Regions from separate parts of the Knoellia sp. AC549 genome, predicted to be linked through region 2. Evidence: predicted binding sites of a transcription regulator. Region 2 holds the regulator's gene; each other region holds the start of a gene.
The links. Region 2 encodes LexA, which represses DNA repair genes until DNA is damaged. Its sites were predicted from a motif close to TCGAACANNTGTTCGA; they were not measured.
Positions count from the first base shown of each region.

Region 1: a site for LexA is predicted at 5,222-5,237, ahead of ACZZ98_RS14075 (HNH endonuclease signature motif containing protein). Genes of this name have one in related genera too.
Region 3: a site for LexA is predicted at 3,879-3,894, ahead of ACZZ98_RS16755 (HNH endonuclease signature motif containing protein). Genes of this name have one in related genera too.
Region 4: a site for LexA is predicted at 4,663-4,678, ahead of ACZZ98_RS04455 (HNH endonuclease signature motif containing protein). Genes of this name have one in related genera too.

Region 1 is NZ_OZ409890.1:2,887,942-2,895,767, reverse strand. It holds gene ACZZ98_RS14085 (FtsK/SpoIIIE domain-containing protein) at 1-2,875, shown strand, start outside; gene ACZZ98_RS14080 (WhiB family transcriptional regulator) at 3,131-3,379, shown strand; gene ACZZ98_RS14075 (HNH endonuclease signature motif containing protein) at 3,459-5,207, opposite strand; gene ACZZ98_RS14070 (sensor histidine kinase) at 5,586-7,070, opposite strand; gene ACZZ98_RS14065 (NAD-glutamate dehydrogenase) at 7,096-7,826, opposite strand, start outside.
Region 2 is NZ_OZ409890.1:3,203,838-3,211,663, forward strand. It holds gene ACZZ98_RS15610 (Sir2 family NAD-dependent protein deacetylase) at 215-1,090, shown strand; gene lexA (transcriptional repressor LexA) at 1,101-1,847, opposite strand; gene ACZZ98_RS15620 (LysM peptidoglycan-binding domain-containing protein) at 2,043-2,450, shown strand; gene ACZZ98_RS15625 (VOC family protein) at 2,684-3,151, shown strand; gene ACZZ98_RS15630 (winged helix DNA-binding domain-containing protein) at 3,194-4,315, opposite strand; gene ACZZ98_RS15635 (GNAT family N-acetyltransferase) at 4,334-4,933, opposite strand; gene ACZZ98_RS15640 (hypothetical protein) at 4,971-5,441, opposite strand; gene ACZZ98_RS15645 (WD40/YVTN/BNR-like repeat-containing protein) at 5,571-7,826, shown strand, end outside.
Region 3 is NZ_OZ409890.1:3,441,625-3,449,450, forward strand. It holds gene ACZZ98_RS16735 (nitrite/sulfite reductase) at 1-633, opposite strand, end outside; gene ACZZ98_RS16740 (hypothetical protein) at 859-1,191, shown strand; partial or broken gene dxs (1-deoxy-D-xylulose-5-phosphate synthase) at 1,318-3,192, shown strand; gene ACZZ98_RS16750 (hypothetical protein) at 3,239-3,502, opposite strand; gene ACZZ98_RS16755 (HNH endonuclease signature motif containing protein) at 4,014-5,363, shown strand; gene ACZZ98_RS16760 (hypothetical protein) at 5,368-6,369, opposite strand; gene ACZZ98_RS16765 (helix-turn-helix domain-containing protein) at 6,412-7,826, opposite strand, start outside.
Region 4 is NZ_OZ409890.1:917,861-925,686, reverse strand. It holds gene ACZZ98_RS04480 (MFS transporter) at 1-759, shown strand, start outside; gene ACZZ98_RS04475 (DUF4394 domain-containing protein) at 829-1,668, opposite strand; gene ACZZ98_RS04470 (hypothetical protein) at 1,715-2,323, opposite strand; gene ACZZ98_RS04465 (RNA polymerase sigma factor) at 2,320-2,907, opposite strand; gene ACZZ98_RS04460 (mycothione reductase) at 3,066-4,487, opposite strand; gene ACZZ98_RS04455 (HNH endonuclease signature motif containing protein) at 4,737-6,149, shown strand; gene ACZZ98_RS04450 (hypothetical protein) at 6,241-6,483, shown strand; gene ACZZ98_RS04445 (PGAP1-like alpha/beta domain-containing protein) at 6,480-7,694, shown strand; gene ACZZ98_RS04440 (DUF3817 domain-containing protein) at 7,691-7,826, shown strand, end outside.

The DNA.
Region 1 (7,826 bases), 320 kb from region 2:
AGAGGACGACCAACAGGGCGGGCGGCAAGCGCCGCGGGTGCTGCTCGCCCTTCCCCGGTGCGAGAGCGATCTCGCCCTGGGCGAGCTGGTCGACCTCCTCGAGCGCGGTCGCGAGCTCGGCGTGTGGTGCCTCGTGGGAGCGCGCACCGCCGGAGCCCTGCCGTCGTCGTCGCGCGCGGTCGTCGGCGTCGGTGCCAGCGGTGGCGCCGGCGCCGGGGGGCTCGGGGCGAGACTGGACGTCGACGGGGCCGAGCCGGTGGCCGCCTTCACCCCGGACCTCGTCGGATGGTGGTGGGGTGAGCGTCTCGGGCGCGGCCTAGCCGCACTGGTGGACGCCACGGGCGAAGGCGATGTTCTGCCCGGCTCGGTAGACCTTCTCGACGTGCTCCCGTGGCTCGACGGCGCTCCGACCCTCACTGCCACGGCACTGGACGGGCACTGGGCCATGGGCGACGGACGGCCGCGGGCCCGGTTGGGGCGGCTCGCGGGGAGCGAGTGGACGATCGACCTTGCCGCCGACGGCCCCCACCTGCTCGTCGGGGGGACGACCGGCTCGGGCAAGTCCGAGCTGCTCCGCACGCTGGTCACGTCCCTGGCGCTGGAGTGCTCACCCGAGGACATGACGTTCGTGCTCGTCGACTACAAGGGCGGATCCGCCTTCGGCGAGTGCGCCGACCTGCCGCACACGGTGGGTCTCGTGACCAACCTCGACGACGGCCTCGCGCACCGCGCGCTCGTCAGCCTCGGCGCCGAGATCACCCGTCGCGAGGCGTTGCTCGCGGCCTCGGGTGCGCGCGACTTCGACGACCACCGACGCCGGGCCGGGGGCCTCCCGCGGCTCGTCATCGTCATCGACGAGTTCCGGCTGCTCGCGGACGAGCTGCCCGACTTCGTCGACGGAGTGGTGTCGCTCGCCGCCGTCGGACGATCGCTGGGCGTCCACCTCGTCCTCGCCACGCAGCGCCCTGCAGGCGCCATCACGGCGGACATCCAGGCCAACGTCAACCTGCGGATCGCCATGCGCATGCGCGATGTCGCCGACTCCACCGATGTCGTCGGCGCCCCGGACGCTGCCCACCTCAGTCCTCACCTGCCGGGGCGAGGCTTCGCCCGCGGCGGTGACGGCGAGCTCCTCGAGTTCCAGGCAGCCCGCGTCGGCAACGGCACGGCCACGCCGACGACGCGGGTGAGCGTGCTCGACGCATCGGGTCTGCCGACCGGGCGGGACGTCACGTCGGTGGACGCTGCGGTCGACGCGTCGGCAGGTCGGGACCTGTCGGCGAGCTCGCCTGCCGAAGCGGACAGCCCCGGCCTGGCGACTCTCGCCGCGACGGCACGGCGGGCCGCCGCGCAGGCCGGGTCTGGTCGGCCGCACCGCCCGTGGCTGCCGCCACTGCCCGAGGTCCTTGGCAACGTGGGCATGGGGGTGCACTCGGTCGGGTTGCTGGACTCGCCAGCGCACCAACGTCAGGACGAGTTCGAGCACTCGGGCGGGCACGGCCACTGGCTCGTCGTCGGTGGGCCACGGTCGGGACGGACGGCGACCCTGCGGACGCTCCTCGCCTCGCACGTCGCACAGACCGGCAGCCCCACCCACGCCTATGTCATCGACACCAGCGGGGAGCTGGCCGACCTCGAGGCCCTTCCGCACGTCGGCGCCGTCGTTCGTGCCGACGACATCTCGCGCGTGCGGCGGCTCGTGGACAAGCTCCGTTCGCTGACGGATCGACCATCGACCCAGCACGGGGACGTGCCCACCATCCTGTTGCTCGTCGACGGCTGGGAACGGCTGGACTCCGACGAGACGCTCGCCATCGGTGGGCTGCGTGACGACCTGCAGGACCTCCTGCGCGCTGGTGGCAGTGCCCTGAGGGCGGTCGTCACCGGGGACCGGTCCGTCCTGTCGAGCCGGCTGAGCGCTGTGGTCTCGGAGACCTTCCTCCTGCCGTTCGCAGATCCATCCGAGGCGGCGTATGCCGGCCTCTCACGCCGGGACCTCCCGTCCAGTCGGGCGCCGGGTCGGGGGCTGCGGCTGCGTGATCGGGCCGAGGTGCAGTTCGCGCTGCGAGATCCTCTGGCGGAGGCGGCCCCTCGTGACGATCGCGCCGCGCCACCCTTCTCGCTGCCGCAGCTACCCGAGATCGTCGATCACGCCCTCCTGCTGGCCGGGCTGCCGGCTGGCTCCCCGGGCGACGAGAGCGGCACCACCGGCGGCGGGGCCGGGGGCAGTGGCAGGTCGAACTCCGACCGCGGCCGATCGTCGGCGCTGCCCGTGGGGCTGTCTGCCGAGACCGGCGGGGTGGCCACCCTGGACCCGGACGTCCACGGTCGGAGGATCCTGGTGGCAGGGCATGCACGGTCGGGTCGCTCCACCACGCTCGCAGCGATCGGCCGCTCTGCCGTCGCCTCGGGTCGGCCGGTCGCCGTCGTCGAGGGGCGCGGGGGCCAGGTCGGCCGCAGAGTCGCTGCCCACGTCACTGTCGACCCTTGGGACGACCGAGCCCTGGTCGAGGCGAAGCGTCGCCACCCGGACCTGGTCGTCCTCATCGACGACGCCGAACGTCTCGACGGGAGCCCCGTCGAGCCCGTGCTCAGCGAGATTCTCGCGCTCGTGGATCGCGACGGTGGCCTCGTCGTCGGCGCGACGACCCCCACAGCGGTCGCGACGGCGTTCCGTGGGATCGTCCATGCGGTTGCTCGGGAGCAGTCCGGCATCCTCCTCTGTCCACGCACGCCCAGCGACGGTGAGGCGTTCGCGATCCGGGCGCCGAGGGGGCTCACGTCGACACCGGGGCGAGCCCTCCTGATCAGTGGACGGCAGCACGAGGAGATCCAGGTGGCCCAGCCGCTACCCTCGGACCGCGTGCCTGCGTGAGGCGCCATGTCGGAACGGATTCGTCGCGCAGGTCGTTGCGCGAGGTGGAAGCCAGAGACGCCGCAGAGCGTGGACGCAGAAGTCCATTCCCCCGGAATCGCTGCAGAATTGGGACCCAGGGTCTAAACTAGAGGTTCGGACGTCTGTGTGTGTCTACGCCCGACTGGTTTGCAAGGACGCAACCCCCGGTTGGCCCTTGCTCACCCCTGCAAGCGGCCAGCACCACCTGAACTCCACGGACAAGGAGCACCACCCATGGATTGGCGCGACCGCGCTGCCTGCCTCGATGAGGATCCCGAGCTGTTCTTCCCCATTGGGAACACCGGCCCGGCGATCATGCAGATCGAGGAGGCCAAGGCTGTCTGCCGCCGTTGTGAAGTCGTTGACACCTGCCTCAAGTGGGCGTTGGAGTCCGGACAGGACGCTGGCGTCTGGGGCGGACTCTCCGAGGACGAACGGCGCGCACTCAAGCGCCGCAATGCCCGCGCACGCCGCGCAGGCTGACTCACAGCACGACACTCGACGGCCTCGCCATTGCGGCGAGGCCGTTCTTGTCTCTCCAGCATCGCCGACCACGTGCTGCTCAGGTGGTGGTGGTGCTGCGTGCTTCGTCGAGCATGCTGGCGAGGGCGTCGTCGAACTCGGCGTCGTGCAGCGCCTGTGAAAGCTCGCGGGTCCGCTCCTCCGCCATCCACTGGTCCACCCAGTGGGCGATGAGGTGTGCGGGCGGTTCGTGGGTCCAGGGGTCGGGTGGTCCGGTGTCGAGGCCGGTCCGTCCGACCGCGCCCGGCGCGTCCGGGCGGTTCTTCTTCGTGCGGGCGCGCCGGATCGCGGTCAGGCGTGCGGGCAGGTCCCGGTCGTAGGAGCCGGGCGTCAGCTCCCACGTCACCGACCGGCCGTGTTCGTCGGGTGGGTGCACCGTTGCGGTGAGGCGTTGGTCGTGAACCTGGGTGTGGTGCCGCTGACACAACAGCGCCGCGTTGGCCAGGTCCGAGGGGCCGCCGTCGACCCAATGGACCAGGTGGTGCGCCTTGGCCCACCCGGCCGGGACGTCACACCCCGGATAGGTGCACCCACCATCCCGAAGCCACAACGCGCGACGCTGAGCCCGGGTGAAGAGCCGCACCGCCCGGCCGAGGTCGAGGACCTCACCGTCGGCACCCAACACGACGGGGAGGACGTCGGCGTCGCAGGCGAGCTGCCGCACGACCGCCGGGGACAGCATCGTGGCCTGCGCCCGGGACACCATCACCCGCCCACACCCCGACCCAGCACCCGTACCCGTCATCGAGCCCGCAGAGGCGGTAGCAGTGCCGGCGTCGGCGTCGGTGTTGGTGTCGTCGCTGTCAGGGTCGTCGCTGCCCTCGCAGCCTTGGGTTCCGAGCCTGTCGAGCAGGTCCTGCAACGTCATCCTCACGTGCAACGTCGTCGACGCCGCACCAGGAGTGGTGTTCGCGGCGTCCTCGCCCGCGACCCGGCCGCAGACCGCGGCCAACGCTTCCGCGCGGCGTTGCTCGGCCGGACGGGTGTCCCGCTCTCCGGTGACGTCGTTGGGCGCGGGCTGGGACAGCGGCCCGATCGCCGCCTCCAACGTCGCCGCCTGTGCTGGGGTCAACCCCAACCGGTACTCCGTGATCTCCGCGTCGTTGACCCGTGGTGAGGTCAGGTACGCCGCCTTCCGCAACCTGACCTGCGCATCATCGAGCTCGCCCTCGACCCCGAACATCGCCAACAGGTGCGGCCGCAACCGCCGAGCCTCCGCGCACCCCCACCGCACCCCATGGTCCAGGACCGCGCCCGCCACCGTCGGCACCGCACCCGGGCGCAGGTGGTCGGACAGCTTGGCCATCTCCTTCAACGCCGTCAACGCCAACCCCGCACCCACCTCACCGGTGACCACCCGAGCCCACACCACCCCCTCAGCCCGCTCCGGGTCCGCGTACGCCCCCGCCCCCGGACCGGCCGTGGACCAGAGCCCGCCCGGGACCGAGCACGCCACGTCCTGCGCGAGCTGCGCCACCTGCCCCGCGCCCCCCTGCTGCAACGACGGTGCGTGCTCGCGCACCCAGGAGTGCACCGACCCCACCCCACGCCGGGCCGAGGTGAACTCCCCCCGGTGCGCCGCCTCCGCGACCACCCGCACCTGACCCGCCCCCGCCCGAGCCTTCACGTCATCCAACAACCCCATGAACTCCGCCAGCTCGGGACCGGTCAACCGAGCCAGCACCTCCCCCAACGGACCCGCCCCCGCAGCATCCGAAGCCAGCACCTCGCGAGCACCCTCCAACACCGCACGCAGCCGCGCGATGTCGTCCCCGGGTGCCTCGTTCATACCCACCATTATCCTCGAACAAGTGTTCGTATGTCAAGTTTCGAGGCCACAAGGATGGGGTGAATTCGCCACTGGCACAGTCGATTCGCGGGGACGCGCTTAGCGTCGGCCGACCCGAAACCCTCGGCTGGCGCGACGCTACTCAGGACCTGTGACAAGCGTCGGATGGTCGTCAAGGTGAGCCGGGCGGGCGGACGGAGTCACATAGGGCGATGCGCGCGTTTGCGACGAAGGAGCAACTGAGCGCGCGTCGCCCTATGTGACGGAGGGTCGCCCTCTGTGACAGAGGTTCGCCATGGGTGACGGAGGTTCGCCATGGGTGACGGAGGTGAGCAGGATGACGAGCGCGAGCGGACGGCATACGCCGGGGTTGGTGCCCTAGTGACGGGTGAGCGGGCGCAACCGGGCCGTGAACTCGACCCGCGTGCCCTGAGGAGACACCGACTCCCAGCGGATCTTGCCCTGCAGGTCCTGGACCAGCGACGTGACGATGCGCGTCCCGAGTCCGGCCAGCACCGGACGGAAGCCGGCCGGCAAGCCGGTGCCGTCGTCCGTGATCGTGACGGTGAGGCCCTCGACCCCGGGCTCCACCTCGGCCCGGTCCACCTCGATCGAGATCGAGCCACCGCGTGATGCCAGCCCGTGCTCCACGGCGTTCTGGACCAGCTCCGAGACGATCATCGCCAGTGAGGTCGCATCCTCGGCGCGCATCCTCCCGAAGGAGCCACGCACGGTCGAGTCCACCCGATGTTCGGTCACCGCGATGTCGACGACCGCCCGCAGGCCCCGCACCGCGATCTCGTCGAAGTCGACCGTCTCGTCGATTCCCTGGCTGAGCGTCTCGTGGACGAGGGCGATGGTCCCGACCCGCCGCACGGCCTCGTCGAGGGCGTTGCGCGCGCCCTGGTCGGGGACCCGTCGGGACTGCAGCCGCAGCAGCGCCGCCACGGTCTGGAGGTTGTTCTTGACCCGGTGGTGGATCTCGCGGATCGTCGCGTCCTTGGTGATGAGCTCCTGCTCCCGCCGACGCAGCTCCGAGACGTCGCGCAGGAGCAGCATCGCGCCGTCACGGCTGCCGCCCGCCGTCAGTGGAATCGCGCGCAGCGTGACACTGGCCGACTGGGTCGAGACCTCCGTCCACCAGGGGGCGCGGCCGGTGATGACGACGGCCAGGGACTCGTCGACCCCCGAGCCGGAGGCCTGCAGCAGCTCCGTGACCACCGTGGCCAGGACCTCGCCGATCACGTCACCGCGGTGACCGAGCCTATGGATGGCACTGATGGCGTTGGGGCTGGCATAGAGCACGGACCCGTCGACGTCGAGGTGGACCACGCCGTCCCCCACGCGCGGCGCCCCACGACGGGCACCGGTGGGCGCCGCGGTGCTCGGGAACTCCCCTGTCGCGATCATCCGCGTCAAGGCGTCCGCGAGCAGCCGATAGGTCAGCTCCAGCCTGCTGGGGGTGCGTCCCGACACGACGTTGGTGTGCCGGGTGATGACCGCGAGCGACCGCCCCTGGGTGACGACGGGGATCGCCTGCTCACGCACGGCCATCTCCCCCTGACGTTCGGGTTCGCGGGCGTCGACGATCCGCCGGTATCGGTAGGCCTCGTCGAGGATGGGGTCGCGCCCGCGCCCCGAGGTCCGCCCGACGACGTCGTCGTAGAAGACCATCGGCCCGGTGTTGGGTCGCACGTGCGCGACGGCCCGCCACCCCTCCAGCCCTGACGGAACCCAGAGGACGAGATCGGCGAAGGAGAGGTCGGCGATGAGCTGCCAGTCGCCGACCACGAGGTGGACCCACTCGATCTCGTGGTCCTCCATGGTCGTCGAGGCCCGCAGGGATTCGGCGAGGGTGCTCACGAGCCGAGCCTAGGTCCTGACGTGGTCACGTCCCCGAGCGGACCATGGACCGAAGGGCGCGCAGCGCGACCGACAGAGCAGCGATGTTGGGCTTCTCGAGCGAACGTATGCCGGTCAGCTGGCTCGCTCCGCGCGCCACCCCGTCCGCGTTGGCCCGGCTCCAGGCCTCGATGCGTTCCTCTGCGGTGACGACGCCGTCCCCGTCGAGGTCCTCCTCGAACTCGAAAGCGCTGCGGGTGAACGCCTCCAGCACGCCATAGAGGTCGTCACGCAGCGCGCCACGGGCCAGGGCGTCCCACCGGTCGTCACGTGGCAGGCCCGCCACCCGGGTGAGCATGCCGTCGATGCCGAACCGCTCGGACATGCGGAAGTAGACCTCCGCCACGTCGCGGCTCGTGCGACCGAGGTCGGTCGCGATGTCGACGACGTCGAGGAGCGAGTAGCAGTCGAGCAGCGTGGCCGCCCGCCTGGCGAGCCCGGTGGGCACCCCGGCCTCCTCCCATCGCGCCGACTGGGCGACGACCCGCTCACGCTCGGTCCCCTGCAGGAGCTCCGGGATCCGCGGGGCCAGCTCGGCGACGACCGGCGCGAATCGCTCGACCTCGGTGGTGATGTCGAGCCGCGAGGGCCGGGCCGCGAGCAGCCATCGCACCGCACGGTCGAGGAGCCGCCGGAACTCGAGATAGAGCTCGGTCTGGACCGCGGTCGGCAGGACGTTGTCGAGGGCCTCGACGGCCTCGACGTGACCGCGCAGGT
Region 2 (7,826 bases):
GATGCGAAGGCGGACAGCCCGCCGCAGCCACCACCCGGACGTCAGCTGTGACGCCCTCGGCCGGTGGCACTGGAGGTGCCAGTGCGGAGCCGGAGCGTACGCGGGCGGGTCGGCCACCGACTGGCGCTGGATGGTCACGGGAGCGCTGGTCCACCAGAGCGCCTGCCCGGGCGAGTGATGCAGCGCGGTGCGTTGGGCGACCTACGATGGTGGGGTGAGTCGAGAGGTGTCCGTGGGTGAGGTCGCATCGCTCCTGCGCGACCGCGGCCCTGCGTTGGTCCTGACCGGCGCCGGCATCTCGACCGAGAGTGGCATCCCCGACTACCGCGGGCCCGACGGGAAGCGGCGGGTGACACCCATGTCGCACCAGGAGTTCTGTGCGACCAGTGATGCGCGACAACGTTATTGGGCCCGCAGCTTCATCGGTTGGCAGCGCTTCTCCGTCGCCGAGCCCAACGCCGGGCACCGAGCCGTCGCCGAGCTCCAGCGCGTCGGCGCGATCGGCACCGTCATCACCCAGAACGTCGACGGCCTCCACCAGGACGCCGGCACGCGCGACGTGATCGAGCTCCACGGAAGCCTTGCCGACGTCGAGTGCCTCACCTGCGGCGAACGCACCGACCGTGACCTCGTGCAGGCCTTCATGGACGACGCCAACCCCGGGTTTGCCTCTCTGGCTCTGGGACTGGTCGGCGACGGCTCACGGGTGAGCAGCCAGATCCGGCCCGACGGCGACATCGTCCTTGCCGACGAGGCCGTGCAGACCTTCGTCCCGCCTCGCTGTCTCCTGTGCGGGGACGACACCCTCAAGCCCGATGTGGTCTTCTTCGGCGGCTCGGTGCCCAAACCACGGGTGGAGCAGTGCTTCGCCCTCACCGAGGCCGCGCCGGTCCTCGTCGTGCTCGGGTCGTCGCTCAAGGTGATGAGTGGATACCGGTTCGTGCGACGCGCCGCGGCACACGGCATACCCGTCGTCGTCGTCACGTTGGGCCCCACGCGTGGAGACGCCGAGACAACGCATCGGATCGATGCGCCGCTCGGCGTCACGTTGACCGCCCTGGCGCGGGAGCTGGCCGCGCGGGTGGGGTGAGCCCAGCCGCTCAGATGCGACGCAGGACCGCCGTGACCTTGCCGAGGATCGTCGCGTGGTCGCCGTCGATGGGATCGAAGGACGGGTTGTGCGGCATGAGCCAGACCTTGCCGTCCTTGCGCTTGAACGTCTTGACCGTCGCCTCGTTGTCGAGCATGGCCGCCACGATGTCGCCGTTGTCGGCATTCGGCTGCTGACGCACCACGACCCAGTCACCGTCACAGATCGCGGCGTCGACCATCGAGTCACCGACGACCTTGAGCAGGAACAGTGAGCCCTCGCCGACGATCTGTTTGGGCAGGGGGAAGACCTCGTCCACCATCTCCTCGGCCATGATCGGCACGCCGGCGGCGATGCGGCCGAGCACGGGCACATAGCTCGCCTCCGGCCGCGTGTCGCCCGATCCCGTCGGGTCGAGGTCGGCGTCGATGTCGTCAGGAGCCGCTCCACCTCGGTAGCCGCGGATATCGCTCGGCGTGTCGGGGGAGATGACCTCGAGCGCGCGGGGCCGGTTGGGGTCGCGGCGCAGGTAGCCCTTCTTCTCGAGGGCGTGCAGCTGGTGCGACACCGAGCTGGGGGAGGTGAGGCCGACGGCCTGGCCGATCTCACGCATGCTCGGCGGGTAGCCACGGCGGTCGACCGAGTTGCGGATGACGTCGAGAACCTTGCGCTGCCGCACCGTCAGGGTGCCGTCGCCCGGGTCACGGTCGGGCAGCTGGTGGACGTCGGCGTCGTCCTGGCGGCGCTTGTCGCTCATGGTTCGTCTCCTCAGAGGGCGTTGTCGGTGGCGCCTGATTGGCTTTCTGACATGAGCACAGACTACGGAGTTCGGGCAGGTGTTTCAAACATCTGTTCGACGCGTGTCTTGAACTCCTCGAACGTCCGTGCTAGAAATCGTACAAGCGTTCGTTCGAACACCGTTTCGAGCGTGACACCGATCCAGGAGGACACCATGAGTGCAGTTGCAGTGCTGGACGGCACGACCATCGGGTATGCCGCACCGCGTCCGGTTCCGCGTCGCTCGACGCAACCGCGCCTCGTGTCGGTCCCCACCGGCGCGTCGGTGCCGGTGTTCGCGGCGCCGGCGCTGAGGGTCACCCGCGCCGGTCGTCTCGCCCTGACGAGCCTCGTTCTCCTGGTCGCTCTCGTGGTCGGACTCGTCGCCCTCACGGGAGGAGCGGCTGCGTCGGCGCCCGACGTGACGGTGACGGTGCAGCAGGGGCAGACCCTCTCCGAGATCGCCGCACAGCACCTCGCCGGGGTGTCGGTCGCGACCGGTGTCGCCGAGCTGCAGGCGGCCAACGACCTTGCCACGGCCCAGGTCCGGGTCGGTCAGACCATCGTCATCCCGCAGGGCTGACGCACACACTCCGAGCCGCTTCGACCCCGGTTCGGTCCTGAGTCCTTGGATGAGCTTCGACCCCTCTCCGACTCAGCATGGAGGGCGCCCCGCCACTCTTCGCGCGGGGCGCCCTTTGCTGTCTCGTCTCGGCCGCGGGTTGGTCGCGTTCCAGCGACAGGCGTGGCGTCGAGGTCGGACGCGAGAGGTCGCTCCGGTGCAATAAGACGGGGCTGTATGCGCTTGGACCTGTCATGACGGACGAGACGGGTGGACGCGTGCAGAAGGTCAGGCAGCTGCGAGTGGTGGTCGAGGCGGAGGACTACGACGCGGCGGTCCGGTTCTATCGGGACGTCCTCGGCATGGACGAGATCGCCGCGTTCTCCTCAGGAGGGGAGGACCGCGTCGCGATCCTCGAGGCGGGCCGGGCGACCTTCGAGATCGCCAGTCCTGCGCACAGGATCGCGATCGACGCCGTCGAGGCGGCGGGGACGCCGAGCCCAAAGATCCGGATCGCGTTCGAGGTGGACGACGCCGAGTCGGCGACCCGCGAGGCGGAGAGTGCTGGAGCAACCGTGGTCGCCGAGCCGGTCCTCACCCCATGGATGTCGCTCAACTCCAGAGTCGACGCTCCGGCGGGCCTGACGATCACCTTCTTCGAGGAGACCGAGGACTCGCACGAACGGGCCGAGCGCGACGGGTTCGGCACCAACGACGCCTGACCCGATCCACTGCTGCTCACGGGGGAGTCGGACGCCTCACCCTCAGGCGAAGACGAGGTTCAGGGGTAGGTCGTGGAAGGCTGCCAGGAACTGCGCGGCTTCGGCGATGCCATCGCGTTCCGCGTGGTCGAGGTCGACCTCGGGGCGGACGGTGACCGTGACGCGCTTGGCCTCGGTCCTGCGCTTGAACGTGCCGAGGTCCTGCCCGGCGACGACGACGATCCCACCGGCAGCCTCGGAGATGAGTCGGGTCCGGTCGGCGTCGGGGTTGCTCCTCGGGAAACCGGTCGTGGGATAGGTCAGTGCCGCCTCGTCGAAGGTCGACAGCAGGTATGCCGTGTGCTTGCGCGACGCGCGGGCCGTCACCGTGGGGTCGTACCAGAGGGTCTCGCCCTGGCACTCGACGGATTCGAGCGGGTGCGTCGACTGAAGCGAGCTGGAGGTCATGATCTCCGCTGTGGCAGAACGGATCTCGGTGAGGGTGAGCCCGCTCCAGCGCTGGAGGTCGCGCTCGGAGGCAGGGCCGTGCCCGGCGTGGAACCGGTGGGTCAGCTCGACGAGCGACCTCGCACGCGACCACGTGTCCGACTCCGCCGACGGGATCGTCTCGTCGACCAAGGCGTAGGTGTGCTCGGTGCCCCGGGGTGGCCCGGAGCAGATGACGGCCCTCACCTCGGCGCAGATCAGCTGGTGCGCCATCGTCTCGCCCGGTCCCGGCAGGCCTGCGGCGGCGAACTCCGGCCCGATCTCCTTGCGCGTCATCGACCGACCTCCGTGAAGGAGCTCGCGCAGGAGGTCGATGCCCCGGTCGATGATCTCGGGCGTGAGTCCCAGCTGGCGGTGTCGGGCCGGCATGGCGGCCTCGACCTTGCCGCCGGTGAGCCCCTGGATCCAGCGAAGGTCCTGTGGCGCGACGTGGTGCCACGTCGGTCGGAGGATGTGCGTGCGCACCCAACCGCCGGCCGACTGCTCGGCCAGCACCGCGGCATACGTCGGCGCGCGTGAGCGCATGGCGAGGGAGTGCGCTGCGAGCGGCGCGTCCTGGCTCTGGACACAGGTGAGCAGGCGGACAGCATCGGCAGCGTGGGGGAGCGGCGCGGACGAGAGTCGTTGGACAGCGAGGCGTCGCCGGATGACCCACTCCCGGGTCACGTGTCGGGGCATGGCCACATCCTGCCGCGCTCAGGCCGGCAGGGTTCGGCGCATCGTGAGGCGCGGCATCTTGCTGGCCGTCGCCCCGGTCGTGCCGACCACCTCGAAGCCACAGCGTTCGAACATCGCTCTGGTCCCGACGAACGCCATCGTGAGGTCCATGCGGCCCTGCGGGTCGACGGGGTGGGCCTCGACGGCGGGAGCTGCGTTGGCCCGTGCGTAGTCGACCGCACCCTCGATGAGGTGCCGGGTCACCCCGCGCTTTCGAAAGCCGCTGCGGACGACGATGCAGACGATGCTCCACACCGGGAGGTCGTCGGTCGGGGGCATGAGCGCGGACCGCTGGAGGCGGGTGATCTCGGCGCGGGGCCCGATGTTGCACCAGCCGACCGGCTCGCCGTCGAGATAGGTGATGACGCCCGGTGGATGCTCACGCTCGCAGAGGGCGCGCATCGCCAGCTCCCGCTGGTCCTCCCCGGTGCCGCCGAGCTCGGTGACCTCGGCCGCGGTGAGCCGATGGGAGAGGCACCAGCAGTGCGTCCTGCGGCGGTTCCTGTTGACGACGGTCACGAAGTCCTCGAACCGGTCGGGCGTGACCGGATGCGTCTCCCACACGGGCTCGGAGGTCATGGGACCCATGATGCCCGCGGCCCACGACAGGAGCCGCTCAGCTCGTGGTCGGGCTGGGAGTGGCGCTCGGCAGCTGGCTGGGGTCGACGAGCACGAGGTCGATCTCCCACTGGCCCTCACAGTCGGCGGCGCGCACGAGCGCCTGCCCCGCGGCATACGTCCCGGAGGTGAAGAACACCTCGGCCTCGAACCCCTCGTTGTCCATGCCGGCGGGTCGGAAGCCAGCCGCGGTGACGGCGTCCTGGATCGAGACGGTGAGCTCCTCGAGCGGCTGGGTCGAGACGGCCCGGGCGTTCACGTGGCCCTGGGTCGAGCTGACCCTCGTGACCTCGCCGACCCCGTCGAAGGACAGGCCCGACGGCAGGAGCGCGATCTCGGAGGCCGGGGCAGCGCTGGGTGTCGGACAGGCCTTCCCCTCACCATCTCCGGACGAGCACCCGACCAGAGCACCGACGACGACGACGCCGACCCCCAAGTGAGCCGCGAGACGGGTCCGGGAGGCGGGCATTGGACAAGTCTATGGACAGTACTCACAGGTAGTCCGTCCAGACCCTCGACCTAGTCAGTTGTGACGACTAGGTTGACCAGATCGTGGTCCGCCGACGGGGCCGACCCGACCCTGCAGGCAGGAATGCAAGTGGCACTCGCACACAAGAAGTGGTGGCCGCTCGTCGCCGTGACAGCTCTGGCCGTACCGGTCGGCGTCTCGGCGGCCTCCGTGGCGGAATCGGAAGACAAGAAGCGACGCACCAGCGCTGCGAAGCAGCAGGACCGGCCCTCGGCCGACCCGACCGGCGCCGAGGAGTGGATGTACCTCCAGCGTGCCAACGCCGACGGGTCGATCCCGCAGGACGCGGTCAAGGAAGCGGTGGCGCAGTCCACCTCCATGGGCAGGACGTCGCAGGGCAGTCCCAGCACCGACCAGGTGTGGGGCAACCTCGGCCCGTCCAACATCGGTGGCCGCATCCGCGACATCGCGGCCGACCCGACGACCCAGGGCGTGTCCTACATCGCGACGGGCACCGGCGGCCTCTGGAGGTCCACCGACAGCGGCGCGACGTTCGACGTCGCCTGGGACGACCAGCTGCCCCAGTCCATGGGTGCGGTGGCTGTCGACTCCAAGGGCGTCGTCTGGGCCGGCACCGGCGAGCCCGACCACGGTGGTGGCTCGGCCTACTACGGCAACGGTGTCTACAAGTCCGGCGACGACGGCGCGACCTGGACCAACATGGGCCTCAAGGACAGCGACACGATCGGCCAGATCGTCATCGACCCGCGCGACGACGACCGCGTCTTCGTCGCCGTCATGGGCGCGCTGCACGACACCGAGCCGACCCGCGGCCTCTTCCTGACCGAGGACGGCGGCTCCACGTGGGAGCGCGTCATCGTCCCCGGATCCGCCGCCACGGGCGCGATCGACGTCAGCATCAACAAGAGCAACCCCGACGTCATGCTCGCCACCACCTGGGACAAGATCCGTGACGAGAAGTCGCGCATCTACGGGCCGAACTCCTACCTCTACCGCTCGACCGACGCCGGTCGCACGTGGACCGAGATCCAGGACGCCCCGCTGCCCCAGAGCGAGACCAACCCGGCGCTGCAGACCCCTGACAACCTCGTCGGCCGCATGGGCGTCGACTTCTCCGACAGCGACCCCAACCGCGCCTACCTGATCTCCAGCACGGCCCGCGGCAACTTCAACGGCTTCTTCACCAGCGCCGACGCCGGCGCCACGTGGACGGCGGTGGGTTCGACGAGCACCGGCACGCTGCAGAACGTCAGCGGCGGCTTCGCATGGTGGTTCGGCCGGGTCTATGTCGACCCCCAGGACCCGCAGCACGTCTTCGTCGCCGGTGTCCAGCTCGCCGAGAGCCTCAACGGTGGCCAGACCTGGACCACGTCGCAGACGCCGCACGCCGACCAGCACGGCGTCGAGTGGGACCCGTTCGTGGAGGACAAGGTCTACCTCGGCAACGACGGTGGCTTCTACTGGTCCACCCAGAACGGTGCGGCTCGCGGTCTCTGGCAGAAGACGCCGGACCTGCCGGTCACGCAGTTCTACGCGATGGACGTCTCGCTCCAGAACCCGCAGCGCCTCAACGCCGGTGCTCAGGACAACGGCTCGCTGAAGTCGTGGGCCCTGGACAACAGCACCAACGGCGACTGGTTCAACTTCGTGGGTGGCGACGGGATGATGAACCGCATCGACCCCACCAACGACCGCAAGTACTACGGGTGCTCGCAGAACGGTGGCTGCCGCGGCTTCGTCGGCACGGACACGGGGCAGTCGGCCTTCAACATGAGCATCCCCGGTCTGCGCAAGAACTGGGTCGCACCGTTGGAGTTCGCTGCCGACCCGCGGATCATGTTCGGCGCCAGCGAGTACGTCAGCCGGATGAACACCGATGTGGGCCAGCGTCGCTGGGAGCAGATCAGCCCGGACCTCACCGAGGGCACCGAGCCTCGGGCACCGGGGTTCGGCACGATCACCGCGATCGGCACGACCAAGGCTGACCCCAACCTGGTCTACGCCGGCACCGACTCGGGCCTCATGTGGGTGTCGCGCAACGCGATGGCACCGGCAGCCGAGGTGACGTGGACCAAGATCGAGAGCCCGACCTTCCCGGGCCGCTGGGTCACCCGCGTGACGGTCGACCCGCAGAACCCGAAGGTCGCCTGGGCCAGCTTCTCGGGCTGGCGCTCGGGCGATGGCTACCCGCACCTGGTCATGACCCGGGACGGCGGCAGGACCTGGTCCGACATCGTGGGCAAGCGCGTTCCGCAGGCGCCCATCAACGACGTCATCCGGCACCCCACCAAGGCCAACTGGCTCTTCATCGCCACCGACGTGGGCGTCTACCGGACGACCAACCTGGGCAAGACCTGGATCAAG
Region 3 (7,826 bases), 240 kb from region 2:
GTTGGACAGCTCGGGGTCGCCCAACCACCGGTCGGTGATGACGCGGATCAGTGCGGTGGGGTCGATGATCTCGTCCGCGGCGATCCCGGCGACGGGACTGCCGAGGAAGGCACGAGGTGTGTCGCCACAGGCCTCGGTGGTCTGCAGGCCGACCTCCTCGAGCCGGCGCCAGATCTCCGGCACGCTCTCGATGGCGATCCAGTGGTACTGGATGTTCTGCCGGTCGCTGATGTCCGCGCTCTCGCGCGCGAAGTCGGTCGAGATGCCGCCTAGGACGCGCAGCTGGGTGGGGGAGAGGACCTGACCGTCGGTGCGGACCCGGAGCATGAAGAACTTGTCCTCGAGCTCGTGCGGCTCGAGCGAGGCGGTCTGCCCGCCGTCGATGCCGGGTTTGCGCTGCGTGTAGAGGCCCCACCAGCGGAAGCGCCCGTGGAGGTCGTCGCCCGGGATGGCGTCGAACCCCTCCCGCGCATAGATCGTCTCGATCCGCTCGCGGACGTTGAGCCCGTTGTCCTCCGCCTTGAACGTCTCGTTCGGGTTGAGCGGCTCGCGGCCGTCGACGGCCCACTGACCGTTGGACCGGCCGGTGCGCGGCGGCCGCAGGGCGCGGCTGCCGGAGGCGACGCTCGTCATGGGTCCTCGTTCCTCAATGGGGTGCCAATGCTGATGGGAAGCATAAGTGTCGGTTATGTCGCAGGAGGACGAGGTCCACGATGTGGCCGTGTCGGGACAGCGCGAGAGGCGCTACCATCGAACACATGTTCGACACGCCCGCCCGGCCTCCGCTGCGCCGTGCGGCGAGCCCGGGAAGCTCCGGGCGGATCGGGCCGTCCGGGCCCGCCGGGCTGGCCCGACCGCGTGCCACCACCGGAAGCGCCCGGCTGGCAGGTGCCCGCGGTCGGCTGGCTGCTGGACCACTGCCCGTCCGAGTACCGCATGTATGCCGTGTGGCGTCGCCATCCGATCGCCCTCGCCTGGGTGACCACGCACCATCTGGACGCACAGCTGGGAGCCATGCGGGCGGCATACCGGGGTCTGCGGGTGGACCTCGCCGAGCACGTCGAGCCCGAGGGGATCGCCGCCTCGCTGGCGGCGCTGGAGGCCGAGGGGGCACGCCTCCTCGCGGCTCGGCGCGCAGCAGGGCTCCTGCTGGAGGCGATGCACGGCCATGCCTTCGTGCCGCGCCTCTGAGGAGGGAGTGTGGAGCCGGTGAGTGTTTCGTGTGGGACCACGGCAGCTGCTCCAAGGGGGAGCGGCGGCGCGCAGGAGAGCACCTAGACTCTTGCGGATGGACTACCGCACCGAGAGGGAGAGCGCGTGAGCGTGTTGGAGCGCATCCAGGGGCCTGATGACCTCGAGGCCCTGAGCCGTTCGGAAGCTTGCGACGCTGGCGGAGGAGATCCGTGCCTTCCTCGTCGACGAGGTCTCCCGCACCGGCGGACACCTCGGACCCAACCTCGGCGTCGTCGAGCTGACGATCGCCATCCACCGCGTCTTCGACAGCCCCCGCGACACCGTCGTCTTCGACACCGGTCACCAGTCCTATGTTCACAAGCTCCTCACCGGTCGCCATGACTTCACCACGCTGCGCAAGCAGGGAGGGCTGTCGGGCTACCCCAGCCGCGCCGAGTCCGAGCACGACGTCGTCGAGCTTCCCACGCGTCGAGCTCGCTGTCGTGGGCACACGGAATCGCGGCCGGGCGTGTCCTCGCGGGTGAGAGCAACCGGCACACCGTCGCCGTCATCGGTGACGGCGCGCTCACCGGCGGCATGGCCTGGGAGGCCATCAACAACATCGCCGCCGAGTCCGACCTCCCGCTCGTCATCGTCGTCAACGACAACGAGCGTTCCTACGCGCCGACCCGCGGCGGGCTCGCCGACCACCTCGCGACGCTGCGCACGACCCGCGGCTACGAGCGGTTCCTCGACTGGGGCAAGTCCGCCCTGCACCGCACTCCCGTCGTCGGAGGAGCGATGTACGAGACGCTCCACGGCGTCAAGAAGGGCATCAAGGACATCGTCGCGCCGCAGGGTCTCTTCGAGGACCTGGGCCTGAAGTACGTCGGGCCCGTCGACGGCCACGACGAGGCGGCGCTCGAGCAGGCGCTGCGTCGGGCTCGTGCCTTCGGTGGGCCGGTGCTCGTGCACGTCATCACCCAGAAGGGCAAGGGATACGAGCACGCGGTCAACGACGAGAGCGACCAGTTCCACGCCGTCGGGGTGATCAACCCCGAGACCGGCCTGCCGCTCGAGATCTCGGGACGCAGCTGGACCGACGAGTTCAGCGACGCCCTCGTCGAGCTCGGCGAGGAGCGGGAGGACATCGTCGCGATCACCGCGGCCATGATGATCCCGGTCGGGCTCGACGCGTTCTCGAAGCGCTTCCCGGACCGCACCTTCGACGTCGGCATCGCCGAGCAGCACGCGACGACGATGGCTGCCGGACTTGCGTATGCCGGCCGGCATCCGGTCGTCGCGATCTATGCGACCTTCCTGAACCGCGCCTTCGACCAGCTGCTCATGGACTGCGCGCTGCACCGGGCCGGCGTGACGTTCGTGCTCGACCGCTCCGGCATCACCGGTCCCGACGGGGCCTCGCACCACGGCATGTGGGACATGTCGATCGCCGGCATCGTCCCCGGTCTGCACCTCGCCGCACCCCGGGACGGCCACCAGATCCCGATCGCCCTGCGCGCGGCCGTCGACATCGACGACGCACCCTCGGTCATCCGCTTCCCCAAGGGTTCGGTGTCCGACCCGATCGAGGCCGTGCGCACCGTCGATGGTGTCGACGTGCTCGTCGAGCCCGCGGACACCGATGAGCCGGTCGACCTGCTCCTGGTCGGCGTCGGGTCCATGGTCGCCACCGCCCTCACCGTCGCCGACAAGCTCTCCGCCGAGGGGCTGCGCGTGCGCGTGGTCGACCCCGTGTGGGCCCTGCCGGTCAACCCGGCGCTGGGTGAGCTGGGGCGTTCGGCTGGTCGCATCGCGGTCGTCGAGGACAACTCGGTTGCCGGCGGCGTGGGTTCACACGTCATGAAGTCCTTGCGCGACAACGGGATCGACGCTCCCATCGACCTGTTCGGGCTGCCGCGCGAGTTCCTCGACCATGGTTCGCGCGGACAGGTCCTCGACCGGGTCGGCCTCACGCCGGACGCCATCTCGACGAGGCTTCTCGCCGCGTTGTGCTGAGGCCGCGTCTCGCTGCGCACGGCTGACGGGGGTTCCGACGCGGCCGTCAGCCCGCTTGGGAGGGCCGTTCGAGGCGCTCCACCCGTTCACGGGCGGTGTCGTACGCCTCGTCGAGCCCGTGGCGGAGCAGGGTGATCAGGTCGGGCACGTCGTCGGCTGCGAGCCGGAAGGTGCTGACGCAGACGTTGTTGCGCCACAGCGACAGGACGACGACCTGCTGCTCCTGGTGCCAGGTCGCGCGAAGCGAGCGGCCATCACCACGGAGGTCGGGGAGGACCATCCCGGTGCGGGGCGTGCGCTGCGGGGCCATGTGCCATTGTGACCCCGCCCTCGTGGATCCACCAGACCCGTTGACGCCCAGCGCGGTCGCGTCTGCCATCGGCAGGCTGCCGGTCCTCGTCGGCCACTTGATGAGGTCGTTCCACGACTTCGGTCGACGACGCGCTGACGGCGCGGTTTGCTCGGGCTGCCGGCTGGCCGAGACGACATCTGTCCCCGACACCAACTACTCATCGATCGTGCTGGCCTCGGCACCGGTCGCTGCCTGGCCGACATCATCGACTGTCGGCTGGTTCGACGACCTGAGTGCGCTTCGGGTTGCCTAAACCTGAAGGGCTCCTTGCCGTGTCTTGGGCCAGATGCGCTGTGCCGCAGGTGAATTGGTGTGGATAACCCGTGGACTGTCACCGAACAGGTGTACGATAAGTGGTATGGAGGGGACACCAGCAATCGGAGGGCCTGAGGTTCAGGTCCGCTTCGTCGTGTCCTCTCTCGCGGAGATGGACCCGGAGGGTTTGACGCAGGCGGAGCGGGTCGCAACAGTGTCCGCGTTGGAGGCGTTGAAGGGTGCGGCTGCTGCTGCGCAGGCGCGACTGACGGCGGCTGCGGTGGTGGATCGTGAGGCGTTGGGTGAGGACTCGCGCAGTGTGCGCGCGGACTTGGCTCTGGCGCGGCGCTGTTCGCCCACGTTGGCGGACCAGCACGTGGGTGTCGCGAAGGCGCTGGTGGGTGAGATGCCCGAGACGATGGCGGCGTTGACGCGTGGGGAAATCAGTGAGCGGCGGGCGATGATCGTGGTGCGGGAGACGGCCTGCCTGAGTGTGGAGCACCGCGCGGAGGTCGACAAGCGGCTGGCTCCGACGATCGGGTCGTTGGGGGACAAGGCGTTGGCCGGGGCGGCCCGGCGTGCCGGTGCCGCGTTGGATGCGGAGAGTCTTGCTGAGCGCAACCGCCGCGCTGTCGCGAGTCGTCGTGTCAGTGTCCGCCCGGCCGCCGATGGGATGGCCTGGCTGTCGATCCTGGGTCCGATGAAAGAGATCATCGGCGCGCACGTCGCGTTGACCGCCGAGGAGTCCCACCGTCACGTCATCGACCCCGACCTACCCGGTGTTCAGTGGGAGGCTGCCGCTGCCGCAGCTCGTGCGGACGCTCGCGGCAAGGGTGCGTGGCTTGCTGACCGGGCCTTGGAGCTGTTGTCAGGTCGGGCGAAGGGTCAGCCGCAGCCGGTCGAGGTCAACCTCGTCATGACCGACAAGGTCCTGCTACCGGCCGCCTTCGGTGGCCGGGCACCCGACGACGACGTGGCAGTCATCCCCGGCTGGGGCTCGATCCCCGGAGCCGAGGCTCGCGCGCACATCGCCGAACTGCTCGATCATGCCGACGCAGCCGCCATCGCACGCGGCGCCGGCGATGGCGGCAAGAACTGCGCGACCACACTGTGGCTGCGTCGGCTGTTCACCGACCCCTCCGGTCGCGACCTCGTGGCGCTCGACTCGAAGCGCCGGCGCTTCCTCGCCGGCCTCCGCCGCTTCCTGGAGCTGCGCGATCCGACCTGCCGCGTCCCTTGGTGTGACGCTCCCGCGGTCGAGGCAGATCATGTGCACGCGATCCAAGCCAACGGCCCGACAGCAGGGGCCAATGGTGCTGGGCTCTGCAAACGCCACAACTTGGTGAAGGAAGAACCTGGGTGGCACGTGAGAGTCGAGTCGACCGGTCTCGACGGAACGGGAGCACACGGCATACGCATCACGACACCCACGGGACGCGTGCACGACTCCACCGCGCCACCGATCCTCGGGGAAGGCTGGCCCGAACCCGAACCGGAGCCCGACGACTGGGTGTTGCGTGTCGACTTCGCCTTCCCGACTCGTCGCTTCGAGCTGGCCGCCTGAGCTGTCAGGGGCGGTCGGCCAGGTGGGCTCGCAGCGCCACGTAGACCTTGCGGACGCCGATCGCGCGCTGGAGGTCGTCCTCGATCCGCGAGAAGAACTCACGGCGGTAGTTCTGGTCGATGACCGCCTGCACGGTGAAGTAGAGCCCCGCGAACCCGGAGAGGAAGACTGCGACCGAGAACAGCTCGTTGCTCACGAGGTGCAGTCCGCCTGTCTCGTAGGTCGGCGGGTGACCGACCCACGACTCGATGACCTCCGGCTGGATGGCGATGGAGCCGAACACGACGAAGAAGCAGAAGACGATGAAGGCCAGGCTGACGACCTGGATGGCTTGGGTGATGAAGAGCATGAGCAGCAGGTTGCGGCGCTCGAGCCCGCGCAGCCGGATGCCGGCGACCTGGGCGGCGAGCTGCGGCTCGTCGAGGATCTCCCGCGCCGCCGATGCCACTGGGGTGCCGACGCACGACGCCACCAGTCGCTCACCCTGAACCTCTGCACCCAACCGACTGATCTCCGTGTCGAACGAAGGGGCGAGGAAGGACACAGCCAGGACGACGAAGACGGCGACGCTCGCCCAGAGGAGCTGGCGACTGAGCGACGACGCGACCTGCCACACCTCGGTGTTGATGAAGAGGAAGGTGATGAACAGCAGCAGGAACGGCAGCGCCCGCGTCGCCAAGGGGATGAGCAGCGACCGTCCCGCCCACGCATGAGCGAGCGCCCACCGCCCGATGAGCGGGACCCGGAGCACCTTGGCGCAACGCAGTGCGGCGACCATGGCCGCCGTGACGACAGCGACGAGCGCAGCATCCGGCCGGGAGGCACCGGCCACCAGTGCCAGGGCTGCGGCACCCACCCCCACGGCGAGCGCGATGCCGGCCCAGAGCGCGACCACACGAGGGCCGAAGGCGCGGCGGATGGACTCGTGGCCGGCCTCGACGAAGTATGGGAGACCGTTGGCGTCGAACCACTGCTCGCACTTGGCCACGTCGTTGGGGGTCAGCACGCGCTCAGCCTCGCAGGTGGCGGCGGGACCGCGAAACACCGCTCAGGGTGTGGTGGCTCCGACGAGGTGCCGCAGTCGCAGGGCCAGCTGCAGCTCGAGTGCCCGCTCGGGCGCCTGCCAGCCCTCGCCCACGAGCCGGGTGATGCGCTCCAGCCGTTGCGCCACCGTGTTGGTGTGGACGTGCAACCTGCTGGCGGCGTGGCGCGGGCTGGCGCCGGCGAGGAAGTAGGCCTCGAGGGTCCCAACGAGGTCGGTGCCGCGCGAGGCGTCGTAGTCGCGCAACGGTCCCAGGATGGAGTGCACGTATGCCGTCACCTCCGGTTGGGTGCCCACGATGAGACCCGCGAAGCCCAGGTCCGTGGCCGCCGCCCCGTCCCCACGACGCCCCAGTGCCTCGAGCGCCTCGGCGGTGCGCACCGCCTCGGTGTGCGCGGCCGCGAGGTCGAGGCTCAGCGTGCCGGCTGCCTCGCTCACCGGCCCCGCCGCCCCCACGGTGACGACATTGCTGCGAGACAGTCGCTGCGCCAGATCTGCTGCGGCAGAGCCCGGGTCGTCGCCCGGGACCAGCGCGACGACGTGACCATCGACCTCGCCCACCAGGCCGACGCCCCCCAGCGCGGCGTTGGTCGCGAGGACCAGAGATCGCGCGGTTGCCTCGGCGCCGAGGACGGCGAGCAGGCAGGCGGGCTCGCGCAGGTCGAGTCCGAGAGAGCGGGCGGTGGGGAGCAGGAGCCCGAGGTCGCCGTGCCCGCCCACGAGACCCGCCACCAGGTCGCTCCGTTGCTGCTGCCGCGTCTCGGCGCGGTTGCGCTCACCGAGGAGCACGAGGGCGGTGACGACGGCGGCGCGTTCGACCGTCCGTTCGTCGGAGTCGTCCATCGAGGACACCTCGCCCACGACGAGGACGCCCAAGGGTTCACCGGCTGCGGCGATGCCGATGGCCCAGGAGCCGTCGAGCCTCGACAGTCGACCACCCTCGACACCGCCGGCGACACTGTCGGCGAGGCGCCGCAACGCCGCGCCCGTCGGCGGAGCATCACCGGCGATGCTCCGGGCTGCGCCGTCGAGGTCGAGGAGGAGGGCCCACCCACCGAGAAGCTGGCTCAGGGACTCGGTGAGGTCGTCGACGCCACCGCCCTCGAGCACGATCTCGGCGAAGCGGTCGTGCGCGGCCGCGGCCCGTTCGATCCCGGCGGCGTAGTGACTCACCCGGTCGGTCGCGTTCGAGAGGGCGGCCAGGGTCCGCGACGCCTCCTCGGCCGCCTGGACCTGGACGATGGTCACGGCTGCCAGGGCGGCGAGCGAGCCGAGCAGGGCGACCTCGTCGTGGGTGAAGGGACGGGGGGTCCGGTTGGAGGCGAAGAGCACCCCGACGAACTCGTCCTTGACGATGAGCGGCGTGCCGCAGATGGCGACGAGCCCCTCGTCTCCGACGGCACCGTCGATCGAGTGGGTGT
Region 4 (7,826 bases), 2.3 Mb from region 2:
ACCGTCGATGCGGTGATCACTACTGCGGCGCTGTGGGGCCTTGCCCGACTGCCCTCTCTCCCACCGGAACCGGCGCGCGACATCGGTGAGGGCGCGGCCAGGTCCCGACCCGGCATACGCTCCGTCCTGGACGGCTTCGCGTTCCTCGCGACCCGGCCCAACGTGCGCATGACCTTCATCGCCGACATCTGCGCCATGGTGCTGGCGCAGCCGCGGGTGCTCTTCCCGGCGGCGGGCGCGGTGATCTTCGGGGGAGGGGCGACCACCGTCGGCGCCCTGTCGGCCGCGGCCGCGGTGGGTGGCATCGGGGCGATGTTCTTCTCCGGACGCCTCGGCTCCGTGATCCACCAGGGTCGAGCGATCCTCATCTCGATCGTCGGCTGGGGCGCCGCCATCGCCGGGCTCGGAGCAGCGATGCTCGCGGCCGGGGACGTCCTCACCCGTGGCCAGGCGCTGTGGGTCGGGCTGGTCGCCATGGCTGTGGCCGGGGCCGCGGACTCGGTGAGCGCCGTCTTCCGGACGACGATCCTGCAGTCCGCCACCCCCGACCATCTGCGCGGTCGGCTCCAGGGTGTGTTCATCGTCGTGGTCGCGGGCGGACCGCGACTCGGGGAGCTGCTCGGCGGCTTCGTCGCAGAGAACGTCGGCGAGGGCCGGACGGCCGTGATGGGCGGGTTCGCCTGTGTCGCAGCCATTGTCGTGCTGGCCAGGGTGCAGTCCGGCTTCCTGCGCTACGACGCCCGCGACCCCACCCCCTGACGTGCCAGGGGACGGGGTCGAGGCCTGCTGGTGGGGACCGGCGGTCCACCAGCGAGGTGGTCGTGCAGCTCAGTCGTCGAGTGCGACCGCGAGGTCGGTGACGCCGGCAACCCGGAGCTTGCCGATGGCCGGTGCGGCGCCGGTGAGCAGGTCGACACGGTGCACGGTGCTGCCGACGACGGCATACGCCTTGACGCTCTTGGTCTTGCCGCGGCGCAGGTCGCTGTAGATGTCGAAGCCGATGTCACCGGAGACGTCCGCGGCGAGCGAGCCCGTCGCCGCGGTCGAGCCCGCGTTGGCCGGGGACTGGATCGCGACCTGGTCGCGCTCGGTGTCGATGACGAAGAGCGTGGTCGCAGTGGCGGTGTCGAGGTCGTTGTTCGTGTACGCCGCGGCCGTGACTCCCGTGGCAGGCACGGTGCCCGTTGCGGGGGCGACTGCCGGTCGGGTCAGGGGTCCGTCGACGATGGCGGCGGCAGCGGTGGCAAAGGGAACGCGCAGGTTCGTGCCGTTCGAGCTGACGATTCGCAGGGCGTTCGCTGCCGGGTTGAAGTCCACGCCATAGGCGCTGCTGCCATCGAGCGTGACTCGGGGGCGGTCCTGGAGAACGGCCTTGCCGCGACGCGGGTCGAGGACATAGATGCCGCCTTGGTTGCCGACGCCGTAGAGCTCCCCGTTCTGCACTCGGTAGTCGATGCCGATGAGGGCGGTGTCCTGGGCGAGGCCGGTGACCTTCTGCGGGCTCGACGCCCGGCTCGGACGGTCGGGGTCGAAGCCCACGAGGGTCGTGCCTCCCCCTGCGAGGCCGACAGCTTTGGCGGAGCCGAATGCGGAGGCAGCGGGAACGGTGCCGAGTCCGACAACGAGCACGGCGCCTGTGACGGTGAGTGCGATGGACGTCTTCTTCATGAGGAATCTCCTGTGTCTGAGGCTGCAAAGGTGGTGGTACGAGCAATCAGGCAAGGTCGGCGCGCATCACCTCCTCATCGCTGGGGTCACGGACGACAACGGCACCCACCTCGGCGCGCAGTGGTGCGGCGTTGAAGCGACAGACCATGAGCACGTCCGGCACCGAGAGGAACGACCCGGCGTCGGTCGCGCCTGTGGGGGTCTCAAGCTGGACGCGGTAGACGTTCCCGGGGGGCAGGTCACGAACGTCGAGCAGGACCTCGGTGCCCCAGGTGTGGTTGATCAGACGGCCCCGAGCCGTGGCTCCCGCGGGAACACCGGTGAGGGCCAAGGCCTCTGTGGGCACGGTTGGCGTCGCCTCGCCTTCGAGTACGCCCCGACCCATACCTCCGCCGATCACGCCCGCGCCGGCGGCTGCGATCCCCACGAGCAGGGTGCGTCGGCCGTGGCGATTGCCCCTGCGAGGTGATCTGCCCGCGGCAGCCTGCTGCTCGGCGCGCAGCTGCTCGGCGGCGAGACGCACGGCGGCCACTCGCTCGCTCGGCGGTTCTCGCCCTTCGTCGTATCCCAAGGCCCGTCCCACCTCCAGCAGGTCGTCGTCGTCGCGCAGGTCCCACATGTCGTTGATCGCGTTGTCCTTCGGGTCGTCTGTCATCGGCTCAACTCCTCGTACTCAGCGCGTAGCCGTTGGAGGGCACGGCTCTGGGCCATCCGGACCGCGCCCGGGCGCTGGCCCGTGAGGGTGGCCACCGCCTGGGCCCCCAGACCTGACACCACACGGAGCTCGAGCAGCTCCTGCTCGGGTGCGGTCAGCCTGGCGAAGGCGCGGCGGACGATGTCGTGCTCGACGAGCATCCCCACGCGGAAGGCGGGGTCAGCCGCGCCCGGGGGAGCACCGTGGTGCCGCAGTCCCTCGGCAGCCGGCTCGGAGAGCGTGGCTGGGTCGGCAGCCGAGGTCCGGGCGTCGACCCGGTAGGTCTCGAGCACCACGTTGCGCGCGATCCCGAAGAGCCAGCCGTCGATGCCGGCGTCACCCGACACGAACCCGTCGATGCGGTGCATGGCGCGCGTGATCGTCTCGCTCACCGCATCCTCGGCCGCGCCGTCGGTGGAGAGCCGTCGTCGCGCGTAGGCGAAGAGGCGCGGGTAGGCGCGGCGATAGATCGCCTCCCACGCATCGGGGTCGGCGGTGCGCGCCCTCTCCACGAGGCGCTCCAGCTCCGTCGGTGATGTGTCCATCACCTGCTCATGACACACGCAGGCAGTTCGTCACAGACGAGTTCAGCGATTGCGTGACGACCCGGAGAAGCTCAGCGTGAACCGGGTGGGGAAGGGCGGGTCAGGCGGGGCGGTGGCTCACAGGCCGAGGGTCGCTGTTGTCGCGACCACAGGTGCCGTCAGCCCTTGACGTCAAGGTCGAGGCCCAGAAGTGCGTTCTCGACGACCTCGGCGAGGGCCGGGTGGATCCAGTACTGACCACGGGCGACCTCACGGGCGCTCTGCCCGAAGGACGCGGCCTGGATGAGGGGCTGGATGAGGGTCGACGCGTTGGGGCCGAGGCAGTGGGCGCTGAGGATCCGACCGGTCGTCGGGTCGGCATAGACCGTGAGGATGCCGGTGGTGTCCTCGAGCGCCCACCCGTATGCCGTGTCACCGAAGGCCTGCGTCTTGGCCACGTAGGGCGTCCCGGCCTCGTCGAGCTCGGCGCCCGTCGGTCCGAACGCCGCGATCTGGGGATGTCCGAAGACGGCGTGCGGCACGAACCGGTGGTCTGCGTCGAGTGGTGTCCCGCCCTCGACACGGCCGGCGTCGACGGCGATGTTGTGGGCGACGATGCGTGCCTCGTGGTTGGCGACGTGCTTGAGCTGCCATGAGTTGGCGACGTCGCCCAGGGCCCATACGCCCTCGGCGGTCGTGCGCTGCTGTGCGTCGACGACGACCACGCCGCGGTCGTCGAGCTCGATGCCGCCGGCCTCGACCTCCAGCCGGGCGCCGTTAGGGGTGCGTCCGACGGCGACGAGCACGGCGTCGACCTCGACGTCGGTGTCACCGTCAAGGCCCTTGAGGCCGAGCGTCCACGTGCCATTTTCGGATCGCGTCGCCGACGAGACCACGGTCTCGAGGCGGACGTCGTGCCGTCCCCGCGCCAGCTCGGTGTAGCGACGAGAGATCTGGGCATCCTCGACCCGCAGCAACGCCGCCGACCGCTGGATCATGGTGACCTCGACGCCGAGCGCATCGAACACGTGCGCGAACTCGCACGCCACGAACCCGCCGCCGACGATCGCCATCCGTCGTGGCAGCTCGTCCATCCGCATGACGGTGTCGCTCGTGTGGACGCCATGGGTCGGGTCGACGCGGTCCAGGCCGTCGATGTCGAGCAGGTCGGCCCGTGACCCCGCAGCGACGACGACCCGGTCGGCGGTGATCTCCTCACCGGTCGACAGCGCCAGGTGACGGTCGCCGACGAACCGAGCGGTCGCGGCATACAGGGTCACGAATCCCTGGCTGCGGCGGTAGCGCTCACCACCGGCGGAGATCTGGTCGATCCGGTCGGTGAAGATGCGGTCACGGATCGCGGGCCAGTCGACCTTGACGTCGCGACTGATCGTCACGCCGAGGCGCTGGGCCTCACGCGACTCGATGACCCGGTCGGCGGGCAGGACGAGCATCTTGGTCGGGATGCAGCCGACGTTGAGACAGGTGCCGCCGAACGTGCCCTCCTCGACGATCGCGATGTCGAGGCCTTCGAGCTCGGGAGTGACGAGTGAGTTGCCCGACCCGGTTCCGATGATGATCAGGTCGTGGTGCGTCGCCATGCCTTCAGCGTATGCCGCCTGCCCAAGGTTTCCTCTGGCTGTCGGTGTCGGTCCGTTCTGGTGGGCTTGGTCCTCCGCCCGTCGGCGCTGTCGATCACACCCGCCGCCAGCTGTCGTAGGGAGCAAATGCATTGTCTTGTATTGGAATTGGCGTGTGGATAATGGCCGGGTGTCACCGGACAGGTGTACGATAAGTGGTATGGAGGGGACGCCAGCAATCGGAGGGCCTGAGGTCAGGTCCGCTTCGTCGTGTCCTTACTCGCGGAGATGGACCCGGAGGGTTTGACGCAGGCGGAGCGGGTCGCAACGGTGTCCGCGTTGGAGGCGTTGAAGGGTGCAGCGGCGGCTGCGCAGGCGCGACTGACGGCGGCTGCGGTGGTGGATCGTGAGGCACTGGGTGAGGACTCCCGCAGTGTGCGCGCGGACCTGGCGTTGGCCCGTCGGTGCTCGCCGACGGTGGCGGACCAGCACGTGGGGGTGGCGAAGGCGCTGGTGGGTGAGATGCCCGAGACGATGGCGGCGTTGACGCGTGGGGAGATCAGCGAGCGGCGGGCGATGATCGTGGTGCGGGAGACGGCCTGCCTGAGTGTGGAGCACCGCGCGGAGGTCGATCGCCGGCTCGCACCCACGATCGGGTCGTTGGGGGACAAGGCGTTGGCCGGGGCGGCCCGGCGTGCCGGTGCCGCGTTGGATGCGGAGAGTCTTGCTGAACGCAACCGCCGCGCTGTCGCGAGTCGTCGTGTCAGTGTCCGCCCGGCCGCCGATGGGATGGCCTGGCTGTCGATCCTGGGTCCGATGAAGGACATCATCGGCGCCCACGTCGCGTTGACCGCCGAAGAGTCCCGCCGCCACCAGATCGACCCCGACCTACCCGGTGCTCAGTGGGACGCCGCCGCTGCCGCAGCTCGTGCGGACGCTCGCGGCAAGGGTGCGTGGCTTGCTGACCGGGCCTTGGAGCTGTTGTCAGGTCGGGCGAAGGGTCAGCCGCAGCCGGTCGAGGTCAACCTCGTCATGACCGACAAGGTCCTCCTCCCAGCAGCGTTCGGTGGCAAGGCACCCGCAGATGATGTCGCCGTGATCCCTGGGTGGGGACCGATCCCCGGACGCGAAGCGCGTGCATACATAGCTGACCTGTTGGACCACACAGGCGCCGAAACGACGAGCGGTATGAGTGGCGCCGGCGCGGATGGCGACACTGCCGCGTTCGTGTGGTTGCGGCGGCTGTTCACGGACCCCACGGGTCGTGACCTCGTGGCCCTCGACTCGAAGCGCCGCCGCTTCCTCGGCGGCCTCCGCCGCTTCCTGGAACTGCGCGACCCCACGTGCCGCGTCCCTTGGTGCGACGCACCCGCGATCGAGGCAGACCACGTCCGGGCGGTCCACGACGGTGGTGACACGACCGGAGCCAACGCTGGCGGGATGTGCAAACGCCACAACCTCGTCAAGGAAGAACCTTGTTGGCACGCCAGAGTCCAGTCGACCGGCCTCGACGGAACGGGTGCGCACGGCATGCGCATCACGACACCCACGGGACGCGTGCACGACTCCACCGCGCCACCGATTTTGGGCGAAGGCTGGACCGAACCGGAACCAGTGCCCGACGACTGGGTGCCGCGTGTCGACTTCGGCTTCCCGACACACCCCTTCGAAATGGCCGCCTGAACTGTCCACAGGAGATCAAGGATGACCAGGTTGTCCACAGGTCGGTCTCCGCGTGTGGACGCCAACCCGAATGTGCGAGTTGGCTGTTCGCATGGTCACCACGGGGGAGCTGAGAGAGCGTGCACAGCGGTGGCGGGCCGCCGCACAGGACACTCGCGCCGAGTGCGAGGTGCTCCGTCAAGTGTCCGGGCTGAGCTGGCGCTCGCCTTCGGCGCGGGAGTTCCGGCAGGTCATCTCCCGACGGATGGCCGAGCTGCAGGAGCTGGCCGAGCGAGAGGACGCGGTCGCCGACCTGCTGGACAGGGTGGCCGAGTCGGCGGAGCTCGCCGCATGAGCGACGACTTCGGTGTCACCGGTGGCGCGGGGGGCATCGAGGTCGGCATCGAGGACCTGCGCCGCGCCTCTGCCTCGCTCCGGTGCACTGCCGACGCCATGGTGAAGGCCACGCCTCGCGAGACGGACGTCGAGCTGCCGACCCCGGCCGTCCCTGTCGCCGGGCCCGACTGGGGGATGGGGGCGAGGGTTCTCGGGGCGCCGATCGACCTCGTCCCGCTCGTGGCCCGGTGCCGTCATGACCTCGACGACCTGGTCTCCGACGTGGCCGGTGCAGTGGAACGGTTGCGTCGGCTCTCGCGTGAGGTCGCCAGCGCGGCCGCTCACTACGAGTGGGCAGAGGCAGCCGTGCGTGGCCTCGTCGACGGGGTCCACGTGCAGGCCATGGCCACCGCGTGGCTGGTCACCGAGGTCACGGGTCAAGCCTTCGGCCTGCTCGACGAGGGCTCGGGCTGGGACGTCGGAGTCGCGCCCGTGTCCCGGACGGAGTCGAGCCCTGTCACCGCGTCCGCCGACTGGCTGCTGTCCGGACTGGAGGGACTCAGTCACGACGGCAGCGTGCGCGTGGTCGAGGTGCCGGTCGCCGACGGGACCACGACCTGGGTGGTCCAGATCCCCGGCACTCACGGCGGACTGTGGCGCGGCGACGAGGTTCCCATGGACTGGCCCGCCAACGTGTCACTCATGCTGCGCAACACCAGTGCGTCCAAAACCGCCGCCACCATGGCGCTCCAACAGGCCCAGCGCGGCCGCTCGAGGCCCGGGGACCGGGTCGTCCTCGCCGGTTTCAGCCAGGGCGGGATCGTCGCCGCGGCATTGGCGTCCGATCCGGACTTCGGCCGGCAGCATCGCGTGAGCCACGTCGTCACGGCGGGCTCGCCGATCGACCAGTTCCCCATCCCGGTCAGGACCACGGTGCTCTCGCTCCAGCACCGCGCCGATCCTGTGCATGCGCTCGACGTCTCACCCCCTCCGGGACGGCGTCACTGGACCACGGTGAGCTCGGGGGCCGCGACGACCGCGACCGGTCCCTTCCGGTTCCACGACCTGCCCCTCTACCGACGGGTGGCTGCCAAGGCCGACCGGTCGAGCGACGTGTCCCTGACCGCGTGGAAGCGCGGTGCGGCACCCGCGCTGACGCCTGCAGCCGGGTCAAGGGCCGTGGTGCATGAGTTCCGGTCGGAGAGGCGGTGGCAGAATCGCGACTCGTGACCCCCAAACTGCTGTTCCGTCGGGTGGCCGTCGCCGAGGCGATCACCTGGGCACTCCTCCTTGTCGGCATGTTCCTCAAGTACGTGACGGAGACGACCGAGCTCGGAGTGCGCATCTTCGGGATGGTGCACG